DNA from 2 places in the Mesorhizobium sp. M1078 genome. Region 2 is predicted to be linked to the other one. Evidence: predicted binding sites of a transcription regulator. Region 2 holds the regulator's gene; the other holds the start of a gene.
What was found. Region 2 encodes LexA, which represses DNA repair genes until DNA is damaged. Its sites were predicted from a motif close to TGTTCNNNNTGTGTTCNG; they were not measured.

Region 1 (5,785 bases), on a different contig from region 2:
GACGCACTTGGCCTCTCTACCGTGCACGTGAACCGAGTGCTTCAGGACCTTAGACGCGACGGTCTGATATCCACCGTTGGCTCGCGTTTTCATGCGACCGACTGGGCAGGGCTCGTTCGCGCCGCAGATTTTGACTCTACCTATCTTCATCAAAGGGCTGCGCAGACGGGTGCCGGTTTCTGATCCTGCTGGGTCGCTCATGATCCGTTGAGCCCTCGCGATCCTCAAAACCGAATCTCCTGTAGAACCCGCACTCCAACAGGAATGTCGATCACCGCTTGAGAACTGGACCGCAGACTTACCTAGCGACGGCATGGCTTCTCAAAGATACGACCTCAGGAGGGACTCGACGAAACCTGAGCGGTGTTTGACGCGTTCACTGGCCAACCAGCCGAGGCGTGGGGCGCTCCGGCTAAATATCTGGACGGGGAATATTCCCGCGATTTTGTAAGCCTTCTGACCGCGTCGACCTGAAGCGAAGTTTCGCCGGGGGGTAATCTCTAAAGTGCGACTGCCATGGAACACGTGCCGAGCGCCGGAGAGTGTCCAATTCCCCGGTCTGTGCATCCCGGGCACAAGCTCAGCCATAGTGGAGACGCGGCTTTGGCAACGTTCCTATAAATTGAACCCCAATTCGGTCGTTCCTGCGCCACCGCAGGACTGCCTGGTAGGCAACGCCGTCGGTCGGCACGTAAACCACGAACCGCTCAGGGACACGCGATTCCACCGGGACTTTGAGCTCAGCTCTGCCACTGTTTTGGTTCCGAATGGTGCAACTGATCTCGGAGTTTGTAATTCCGCTGATGATTGAGGCGCCTTTCAGCACCCGCTGCCTCCGTTCGCGGCGATGCTCTTCATCAACCATGTGACCTCCATCGGTCACCCGCGGCCCTATATGGTACGCGCACCGGCGAATAAACTGTCCATCTAGGTCGTCGCTCGTTAGTGTCTCACTTTAAAGTTTGACGACGGAGACGGACAGCCTAAATGCCCGTTGCGCCGGTGAATTCGCAACGCGAACAGACCCGAATGGGCTCGTCGTATAGCGTTGTTAATCCGGCAGCAGCATCTCCTCTTCATCGGCCGCGGCTTCGAACAGCAGCCGGAAGTCATTACCCGGCATTTTGCCATCCATCGCAGATAGGCAAGCCTCGGCCGCCAGCCGCCACTTGGGGCCACGATTGGACCACTTTAGGAGCTCCTCGGCGGCGGCATCAACCCGGTTGACACCAAGGCGAAGCCCCGGGCGCTCAGTCTTCACATAAACCGGAGGGTTGAACCAACGGTGGGGCATCACGCCTCTCGAACGTCAAAGGCGATGAACAGTCCCCAAACGGAGGCTGATTTGACGATCATTTCGACTAACTGGCAGTCAGTTTCGAGAAGATCGCCGCCGCGCTCACGGACCGCTACAATGGTCGCTTTGACGGAAATAATGTCGCCGGGTTGAGAGCCCAACAGGACCTCGCGGACCAGCTCCTTGGCCGTTTGCTGCGTAGGCCGAACAGGTGCTTGAATGTCCATCCCATCCTCCCAGAGAGATAGAACCTCAATCAGCTATTCTCTGGGTCACTTTCCGAAAAAGGCAAGAGTCGGAAACGTACAAAGTAGGTTCCCGCAAACACCGCCCTACGATGGCTAAATCCCGCGACAGGCGCTGATTTGCACCTCACCGTGTCAGCTGCCGACGCGACCATAAGGAGCGAGGGCCCGCCTCTCTCCCAAGTTCTCACGGACGAACGCGAACAACGGTCTTGCCCGCGCGTCGGTCCGTTGAGTTGAAGGTGCCGATGGCATCATCCAAGCTCGAAACCTTGCCGATGTTCGTCCGCAGTCGTCCATCGCGGATCCGCTGCACTATCTCAGAAAGCTGGGCTCGATCAGCCTCGACGACGAAGTCAACCGCCAGGCCGTCTGCAGGTCGAATATCCGTTGGTCCGACGACTGTGACAAGGATACCTCCGGCCCGGACGAGCGTTGCGGATCGCTTCTGGACATCGCCGCCGATGACATCGAACACCAGATCGACGCCGCCGACATCTTCAAGGGTGTCTTTTGCGAGGTCGAGGAATTCATTTGCACCGAAGTCGAGCGCTTTCTGGCGGTCGGCGGCCCGCCCGGTGCCGATCACATAGCCTCCGGCCTCCCTGGCAAGCTGCGCCACCATCGAACCGACGGCACCGGCAGCGCCATGCGCGAGAACGCTCTGCCCGGCCTTGATGCGGCCATGCTGGAACAGCCCCTGCCATGCGGTTAGGCCGGAGATCGGCAGGCTAGCGCCCACCGTGAAGTCGACATCGCCGGGCAGCGGCGCGAGGTTACGGGCCTCCATGGCGACATACTCGGCGAGGGTGCCGTCGCGATGCCAGTCCGCGAGGCCGAACACCCGCTGACCTATAGAAAGCCCCGTAGTGCCGTAGCCGAGCGCAGTGACCACACCAGCCAGTTCGTGGCCGAGGATCGAAGAGGTCCGGTCACGGAAGGCTCGGTCGGCCCACGTCGAGGGCCACTCCAGTTCGGTGTTGACGAATCCTGCCGCATGAACCTGTACGACCACGTCGTTAATTGCCGCCCGAGGCTCGGGCAACTCCACCAACTTCATCCCGGCCGTTCCTGCAGTCTGGTCCGTCGCTACGATTGCTTTCATGGGGCGTCTCCTCACCGTTGGGGTAAATTGCGGGCGCGGAGGATCTTTCGATGTCTCGCGCAGAGTTGGCGTTGAGTTCATCGTTGGCGACCGCGAGCGGAAGCTAAGCAATCTCGTCGGATTCTTCCAGCACGAGTAAACTTGCGTTCGTGAACACCCCTGCCATCGCAATCTCAGACACTTCAAGCATGTGGAACAAAAGCAGATCAAATACGTTGTGCCGTTCCCAACATGGAGAGCGTCATGCAAACTACACCCCGAGCCAAAGGCGAAGCTATCAGCAAGGATCCTGACGAATGGACGACGGGAGACGAGCCAATGACTCCGTCGCAAGCTTCCTACTTGAAAACATTATGTGAGCAGGCGGGCGACGACAGAAGCTACGCCGAAGATCTAAGCAAAGCCGAGGCCTCGAAGCGAATCGACGCGCTAAGGACTGAGCTCAAGCTCTAAAGGCGCTGGGAGACCTACGACAGGTTGGTCAGTTTTGCGGATTTGGCCTCTGATCTGGACGGTCGTATTAGTGAAGGTGGTAGAGTTTGCTAAGGATCTTCAATTCTCCTGCGATCTTGAGCAGAGAAAGATAGTCGGTGAACCTTGTGGTTCCAAATTCGTCCTCGACCTTCGCAGTGGCTGCATCGCCCGTAATGTCGAGCGATGCGACTGCCCAGTTGGGGCTGGTGTTCGGCGGCAAGGCCGCACTCATCACCTCGCCGACATAGGCATCGACACTCAGCCATGGAGCTCGAAGAGATCGCGGCTATCTACCCGCTCTATCAGCAAACCGGGTATGGGCGGAAAGTGGGCGTAGGCCGACCATGTGGTTGTCGACGCCGAGATGCGCAGTGCTGGTATCGGCGCCAAACTGATGGGGCGGATCGAGAAGGAAGCAGCGCGTTTCGGCTGCGACATCACCCGCATCTCGATACGAGCGCACACACAAATTCTACAGCCTAAACGGTTAGGCCGATGATGCGCTCGTTCTGGTCAGCCACTGAGTGCGTGGGCCGAGGCAGAGTTCCCACAATATGCTGCGCACAAAGTAGCGACAGAGCGGGCCTAGAAGCGACATAGCGCCGGGTGTGAACGCGAACGCAGCCGGCGCCCGAATGCGTTCAGCGAGCGCCGTCGCGTCCACCTTGCCTTTCTTTGACGGCCCTGTGTTCAGCTTCCCACGGCAACGCGTGGAAGTCGGGCTGGTGCCCCGCTTCACGGTAGCCAGCCTGAGTGAGTAACTTGCTTTGTCCCGCTCCACAACGCAAACAAACGGCGGATTCCCCAAGCACCTATAAACGCCTACAGCTTTTTCCATGCGACAGGTGTGCTGCGGGTGCTCGAAGATGTCGTCCTTCATTGCGATGACAGAACAGGGAGCGAGGACAACTCTTTTTTTGATTGCAGAGAGAGTCTGAGCGGGCTTACTAGTGAGGGGTTTGCCATCGCTTTGAGGGAGGCTGCGATGGTTGCAACGCCCATAGATATCGCTCAAGCGGCCACTACGGCCACCTTGCTGATGCGCCTTCGTCAACGTCATCGCGATGACGTGGCGCGAGGCTGGGAAGATGCCGACCCTTCTACTGTTGCCGTCTCCCGTACGCCTGAGTGTCAATGGCGCGATTTAGCCAAGGCCCTGGTGCACGATTGGTTCGAGCTGATCGAAACTGGCTTGGTGGATTGGATCGTCAGCAAGTAGCCGCTGCCCGCCAGCGGCCCAGCAGCCGTCTGCGGGACTTTGCAGCGGGCGCGCTGGGCCTGACCGGTGGGGCGGTGTGGTATCAGCCGGCTGGCGAACATATGCGCCTCCTCCCAACGCCAGCGAAACATCCAAACGAACGAGGCGATCTAACAGCGATCTCACCGTCCAGCCAACACATAGGCCTATAGCAAAGGCTTATAATCGCTGAGAGAACGAAAATGGCCGACGCCATGGTTGGGGAACCCGGGTGGGTAGGCGCCGGCCACAAGCGGAACAGGCCCGCCGCGCCACACACATGGCTGATTTGTCATCACGTGGTTATGGTGTGATCGCGTAGGGCTAGACCAGCGGAACTTAGTAAACGCCGCTTATTAAGCGATCCTCGACGCGATCGTTCATCGCCACGACGACCTGGGAAACTTGACGGTTGCAGCCCTCTGCCATGTCGAGCTCAAGTCATGAACATCGGCCCTCCGATCATGAGCAGGCATGCGCCCATCCTACCAAATCGCGCTGCCGGTATCGCAAGGCGCCGGCAGCAAGGGGGAGGCGACCAGAGCCGATGTGAAGGGACTAGGCAGCTAATATTCGCTTGCGCTAATTTAAATGTGCCGTAACGTCAGGCTCAGCCTTTTTGGGGAGGCACAACGTGGGGAGTATGATGAGAGTTGCTGTGTTTTGTGCGGCGATCGTGATCGCTGGGACTGGTGTCGCTGTTGCCAAGGAGAAGAAGGTGGTGGTGAGTGACGCCACGGACCTTTGCTCTACGAAGCACTCGGCCAAGAAGCAGGTGCTCGAGCTGGACTGCAGGCCGACCGGAACCGCCAAATTGCCGGCCGGTGGAACGCCGGAAAAGCCGCGCCTCGGATACGACACCGATCCGTGGCTGGTTAAACGCCTTTAGACACTAGGCGACGGCAACACAGCGCGGCTAAGGGGATGTGCGCTGGCGGTGAAGCCTTCTTTGTTCTCTCATCGGTGGAACATTGTCGCCTGAAAACGCTTCGGACGGTGCACTGCCCCATCAGTGCAACGTTCCCTTCCTTGTTTGCACTGGCCGGCTGCCGAAAGGTGGCCGGCTTTTTTGTATATAACCGCGACCTGATGTTTGGGGCTTGTTGATTGGACAGCAGCGAGTGGCCGCTGCTGGCTTAGCGTCCAGGATTGGAATCTGTAAAGGCGAGATCACCAAGGCAGGGATGACCAGACTAAATAACGGTTTCGTCTGTTAGCCGCCACGCCGACGATAATTGAATTCAGAAGGGAGTCGGCCCGGCTGCCCAGCCGGGCCAAGGCTGGAAGAGTTCCGCTCCCGCCCAGCACGAGCGCATCGCACCTGGGCGCAAGCGGTACCAATGGCTCGCCTATTCCGCCGCGCCTTTTCGGCAGGAAACCCTCGGCCTCATCACAATGGAGGGCGACATTCGCAGCGCCCTATGGAA
Region 2 (5,785 bases):
GTCCGCGACGGCTGGAATCTCACCGGCGATACGTTCACGCAGGACGAGGATGGCTTCTTCCACTTCGCCGCGCGTTCCGACGACATGATCGTCAGCGCCGGCTACAACATCGCCGGCCCCGAGGTCGAAGCGGCGCTGCTCTCGCATCCCGACGTCGCCGAATGCGCGGTGACCGGCGCCGAGGACGGCGAACGCGGCCAGATCGTCGAGGCGCATATCGTGCTTGTGCAAGGCGTTTCGCCGGACGCATTGACCGTCAAACGCCTGCAGGACCACGTCAAGGCAACGATCGCGCCCTACAAATATCCGCGTTCGGTGAAGTTCATCGACGCCTTGCCCAAAACCCAGACCGGCAAGATCCAGCGCTTCCGGTTGCGCGCGGAGAAGATCAATTGATTAAGCCGCACGATCCGGCGTCCGATGGCGCGCAGATGTCGTTCAAGGAGCGGATGTCCTACAGCGACTATCTGCAGCTGGACAAGGTGCTCGATGCGCAGGCGCCGCTGTCTTCTGCCCATGACGAGATGCTGTTCATCATCCAGCATCAGACATCCGAATTGTGGATGAAACTGGCCCTCCACGAGATCGGCGCCGCGATCCGCTCGATCCGCGCCGACCGCCTCGAACCGAGCTTCAAGATGCTGTCGCGTGTCGCGCGCATCTTCGAGCAGCTCAACAATGCCTGGGACGTGCTGCGCACGATGACGCCAAGCGAATACACCGAGTTTCGCGACGCGCTCGGCCAATCCTCGGGCTTCCAGTCGTGGCAGTACCGCGCTATCGAGTTCATGGCCGGCAACCGCAACCTTGCCATGCTCGGGCCGCACAAGCACCGGCCCGACCTTACGGACAGGCTGGAAGCCATCCTGGCCACGCCGTCGCTCTATGACGAGGCGCTTCTGCTTTTGGCGCGCAATGGCTTCGACATCGGCGCCGACGCCAGTCGCACGGACTGGCGCGAGACGCGCGTCGAGAACGAAGAAGTGCTGGCTGCCTGGCAAACCGTCTACCGCGACCCGCAGCGCTACTGGATGCTCTACGAACTGGCCGAGAAGCTGGTCGACTTCGAGGATTATTTCCGCCGCTGGCGCTTCAACCACGTCACCACGGTCGAGCGCATCATCGGCTTGAAGCGCGGCACGGGCGGCACCTCAGGCGCCTCCTATCTGAAGAAGATGCTGGAGGTCGTGCTGTTTCCGGAGCTCTGGACGGTCCGCACCCGGCTCTAGAGCATTTCACCGTTTAACGGAAACGGCGAAATGCTCTAGCTCTTTGGTTGACGCAATTTCGGACGGAAAACCGCTTCACACTTTTCCTGAAATTGCTCTAGTTTCTCACGTAACCGCGGTCTTGACCGCGAAGCGGGCGTCCTGCCAGGCGCCGGTGCGCAGAATATCCTCCAGGACTTCGACCGCCTGCCAGACATCGCCATATCCGACATAGAGCGGCGTGAAGCCGAAACGGATGGTCGACGGCGCCCGGAAATCGCCGATCACGCCGCGCTCGATCAGCGCGCGCATCACCTGATAGCCATGCGGATGGAGGAACGACACCTGGCTGCCGCGCTGGCTGCCGTCGCGAGGACTTTCCAGTTCAAGCCCGTAGGCGCCGCATCTGGCTTCGACGAGCTGGATAAACAGGTCGGTCAGCGCGATGCTTTTTCTGCGCACCGCCGCCATATCGATGTCGTTCCAGATATCGAGCGCGCCCTTGAGCGCCCGCATCGACAGCACCGGCTGCGTTCCGCACAGGAAGCGGCGAATGCCGCTGCCGACGGCAAAGCCCTGCTCGAAGGCAAAGGGCCGCGCATGGCCCCACCAGCCGCTGAGCGGCTGGTGGGCATCGTCATGGTGGCGCTCGGCCGCGTAGATGAAGGCTGGCGAGCCCGGGCCGCCATTGAGGTATTTGTAGGTGCAGCCGACGGCGAAATCGGCATTGGCACGGTCGAGTTCGACCGGCAAGGCGCCGGCGGTGTGGCAGAGATCCCAGATGATCAGCGCGCCGGCGTCATGTGCCTTGCGCGTCAGCGCCGCCATGTCGCGCAACTGGCCGGATTTGTAGTTGACGTGGTTGACCAGGATGACGGCAACGCTGTCGTCGATCAGGTCCTCGATTGCGGCCGCGTCGACGCCCTCCAGCCGCAGCCGCGTTCCCGGCCGGGTCGAGGCGACGCCTTCGGCCATGTAGAGGTCGGTCGGGAAACTGTCGCCCTCGGCAACGATGACCGACCGATTCGGCCGCATGCCGAGCGCGGCGTGCAGCAACTTGTAGATGTTGATCGAGGTTGTGTCGCAGACCACCGTCTGCCCGTCAGCCGCGCCGATCAGTCGTCCGAGCTGATCTCCCAGTTCCACCGGCATGTTGAACCAGCCAGCGGTGTTCCAGGCGCGAATGAGGTCGTGCGCCCATTCCTGCGTGGCGGCCTGCTGCAATTCGCTGAAGACGGCTGGTGACGCGGCACCCAGCGAATTGCCGTCGAGATAAATTACGCCTTGCGGCAAGACAAAGCGTTCGCGCATGGAGCGCAGCGGATCGGCGGCATCCATTGCTTCGATTGTAGCGAGATCGGGTGTCGTGCTCATGATCCGGCGCCCCTCCATGGACAAACGCGCGCGGCGGAGCCTGCCGCCCAAACATGCCGGCGATCTTGAGTGGTCGCCCTTGAACTGTCAAACATTATATATAATTCACCCATTGAAAGGCTTTGATATATAATGATCCGCCGAGCGTTTATGACTGATGGATCACGATGCTGGATGACGAGCAGACCTCGAAGACGGAAGTGGCCTATCGCCTGCTCAGGCGCGATATTCTTGCGACCCGGCTGGCGCCTGCCGCGCCGTTGAAGCTGAGCACGTTGCGCAACACCTACGGCATCGGCTGGACGCCGTTGCGCGAAGCGCTGTCGCGGCTGGAGGCGGAACGGCTTGTGACCGCCATCAGCAACCGCGGGTTTGCGGTCGCTCCCGTCTCTCGGGCGGAGCTCGAGGATCTGGCGCGTGCGCGGCTGGTGGTCGAACTGCCCCTGCTGGTGGAATCGATCGAGAAAGGCGACCGTGAGTGGGAAGACGCGGTCGTTGCCGCCCACTATCGTCTCTCACGGTGCGGGTCTGTTCTCGACGATCCATCGGATGATGCGGTCGACGCGTGGTACGAAAAACACGATGCCTTCCATGCGGCGCTGCTCAGTGCCGCGACATCCAGCTGGCTGCTGCGCTTCAATGCAACGATTTCCGACCAATTGCATCGCCATCACCGCTTTCTGGGTCTGGCCCCCACGCTGCGCGCCGCCGCCGGCCGCACGGATGGGCACCGGAAGGCCGTGGCGGCCCTGCGCGACGCCGTGGCGATCGAACACCATACCGCCCTGATGGAAGCGGCCCTCGATCGCGACGTCGAACGTGCGAAAACTCTGATGACCGCTCACATCGGCTCCACGCTGCAGGTCTATGCCCAGAGCGAACCCGGCGCGGATGCTGCGCAGCCCCGTCCGAAAGGGAAGCGGCGATCGTAACCGACGACGCAGGGCACTTTGTCTTCGTTTCACCCCGTTGCTGGCAACTGGGCGCAGGCGGCGCTCGCAGCGCCGAACGTTACGCTGAACAAAACGTCAACACATTCATTAAACTTTAAAAGGTTGCGGAACACAACTGGAACAGATAGTGTTTGTTCTGGGTTTGTTTTTTCCGATTCTGGTTTCAGAACCCTTGGGGGCCGCGATGCTGACGCGCAAACAACATGAGCTTCTGATGTTCATCCATGAACGCCTGAAGGAGAGCGGAATCCCGCCGTCCTTCGACGAGATGAAGGAAGCGCTCGACCTCGCCTCCAAGTCCGGCATCCACCGACTGATCACAGCGCTTGAGGAGCGCGGTTTCATTCGCCGGCTGCCGAACCGGGCGCGCGCGCTGGAAGTGCTGCGGCTACCCGACTCGATCGCACCAGGCCTCAATGCGGCGAGGAAGTTTTCGCCGAGCGTCATTCAGGGCAGTCTTGGTCAAACCGGCCAAGGGCAAGGCGGCCAGGGACAAGGCGCGTTGGGCCAAGGCGGTCTCGGCCGCCAGATCAGGCCGGGCTCGCCGTCGCGTTCGATGTCGGCCGGCAATGACGATGCCGTTTCCGCGATTTCAATCCCGGTTATGGGACGCATCGCCGCCGGCGTGCCGATCGACGCCATCCAGCATCAGACCCATTCGATCTCGGTGCCGCCCGACATGATCATGGGCGGCGAACACTACGCGCTCGAGGTTAAGGGCGATTCGATGATCGAGGCCGGCATTTTCGATGGCGACACGGTCATCATCCGCAATGCCGACACAGCCAGCCCCGGCGAGATCGTGGTGGCGTTGGTCGACGATGAGGAAGCGACCCTGAAACGCTTCCGCCGCAAGGGCGCCTCGATCGCCCTGGAAGCCGCCAACCCGGCCTACGAGACCCGCATTTTTGGACCGGACAGGGTGAAGGTGCAGGGCAAGCTTGTCGGATTGATCCGGCGCTACTGAGCCGGCTTGGGTTTGTACTTTTCACGCTGGTTGTAAGGCGGCAGGCCGCGCGCTTCGCGGGAGAAGCGGCGTTGCTCGTGCCAGGGGCGATACGGCTTGTCGACGGCGAAGCGGATGGTTGGCGCTGCCGCTGCCGATTGCGGATCGAAGAAGACGGCGGCGCTGCCGTCGCGGGCCAGCTGTTTCTTAGTCACGACCAGCACCAGCGGGTCGCGGCACGGATTGTAGGCGGTGGCGTCATCGATGACGATCAGGCTCGCGAAGGCACAGGCCGGCCGCGCCGTCTTGCGGTCTTTCGCAAGCGCTACAATGGCTCCGGAAGGGTGCCGGGCGATACAGAGATCGCCGGTGCAATAGAAGGGCGAGCCGGGCGGCAGATCGAGCGGATCGAGATCGAACCGCGTATCTGTTGCCTCGAAAATCTCAGGTGGGATAATGGTTTCGGCCCGCAGCGCCCGTTTCCAATTGTCCGTGGTGAATTCGTTGGAGCGTTCGCGGTTGAGGGCGAGTTCGCCGCCACCGATCGGCATGGCCACCAGATGCGCATCCTCGGATATGAGCACGTCGGGCGTAAGCACCTGCGGCACCGTCAACAGGCCGGCCAGCGCGAAAGGCACGGCCGCCAACCTGAGCCAGGTGGTGGCCATGGTGGCGATGACGAGGGCGACCGCCACCAACAGCACCGAGCGGATGGAGATCAGCCCGACGGCGTCGACCGGCGAGCGCTCGGAAATCCAGGCCGATATAGCGATCATCGCCATCAGACCCTTGCCCATCACATAGAGGAGCGGCCCGTCGGCGCCGAACGGCATCGCCAGTGCGCTGAGCACGGCAAAGGGCATGACGATCAACGAAACAATCGGCATCACGGCCAGATTGGCGATCAGGCTGAGCGGCGACACACGCTGAAAATGCCAGATGGCGAACAGCAAGGTTGCACTGCCGGCGATGATCGAGGTCATGGCGAGGCCGCCCATGGCCAGCGCGAATTTTCGCGACAGGAAGCCGACGAAGGAGCGCTTTGCCAGCGGCGTTCTCACCTTGTCGGCGCGGTAATCGGCCCAGCCGGCATAGGCGCCGACAAGGGCGGCAGTGGCGGCAAACGACATCTGGAAGCTGGGACCGACCACCTCGTGCGGCGACACCAGGATGACGGCAATGGCGGAGATCGCCAGATTGCGCATGGTGAGTGCGGCGCGATCAAACAGCACGGCGACAAGCATGACCGCCAGCATGATGAAGCTGCGCTCGGCGGCAACCACGACGCCTGAAATAACGAGATA

Region 1: the regulator LexA is predicted to act here: its motif matches at 2,839-2,856, upstream of NKH38_RS32005 (DUF3072 domain-containing protein).

Annotation. Positions count from the first base shown of each region.
Region 1 is NZ_JAMYMP010000058.1:1,902-7,686, forward strand. It holds gene NKH38_RS31980 (Crp/Fnr family transcriptional regulator) at 1-183, shown strand, start outside; gene NKH38_RS31990 (DUF982 domain-containing protein) at 1,052-1,294, opposite strand; gene NKH38_RS31995 (hypothetical protein) at 1,294-1,524, opposite strand; gene NKH38_RS32000 (NADP-dependent oxidoreductase) at 1,730-2,647, opposite strand; gene NKH38_RS32005 (DUF3072 domain-containing protein) at 2,891-3,100, shown strand; gene NKH38_RS32010 (nuclear transport factor 2 family protein) at 3,168-3,383, opposite strand; gene NKH38_RS32015 (GNAT family N-acetyltransferase) at 3,468-3,620, shown strand; gene NKH38_RS32020 (hypothetical protein) at 4,107-4,340, shown strand; gene NKH38_RS32025 (hypothetical protein) at 5,005-5,247, shown strand.
Region 2 is NZ_JAMYMP010000018.1:17,764-23,548, reverse strand. It holds gene NKH38_RS21840 (AMP-binding protein) at 1-396, shown strand, start outside; gene kynA (tryptophan 2,3-dioxygenase) at 393-1,229, shown strand; gene kynU (kynureninase) at 1,335-2,582, opposite strand; gene NKH38_RS21825 (GntR family transcriptional regulator) at 2,750-3,514, shown strand; gene lexA (transcriptional repressor LexA) at 3,720-4,502, shown strand; gene NKH38_RS21815 (ComEC/Rec2 family competence protein) at 4,496-5,785, opposite strand, start outside.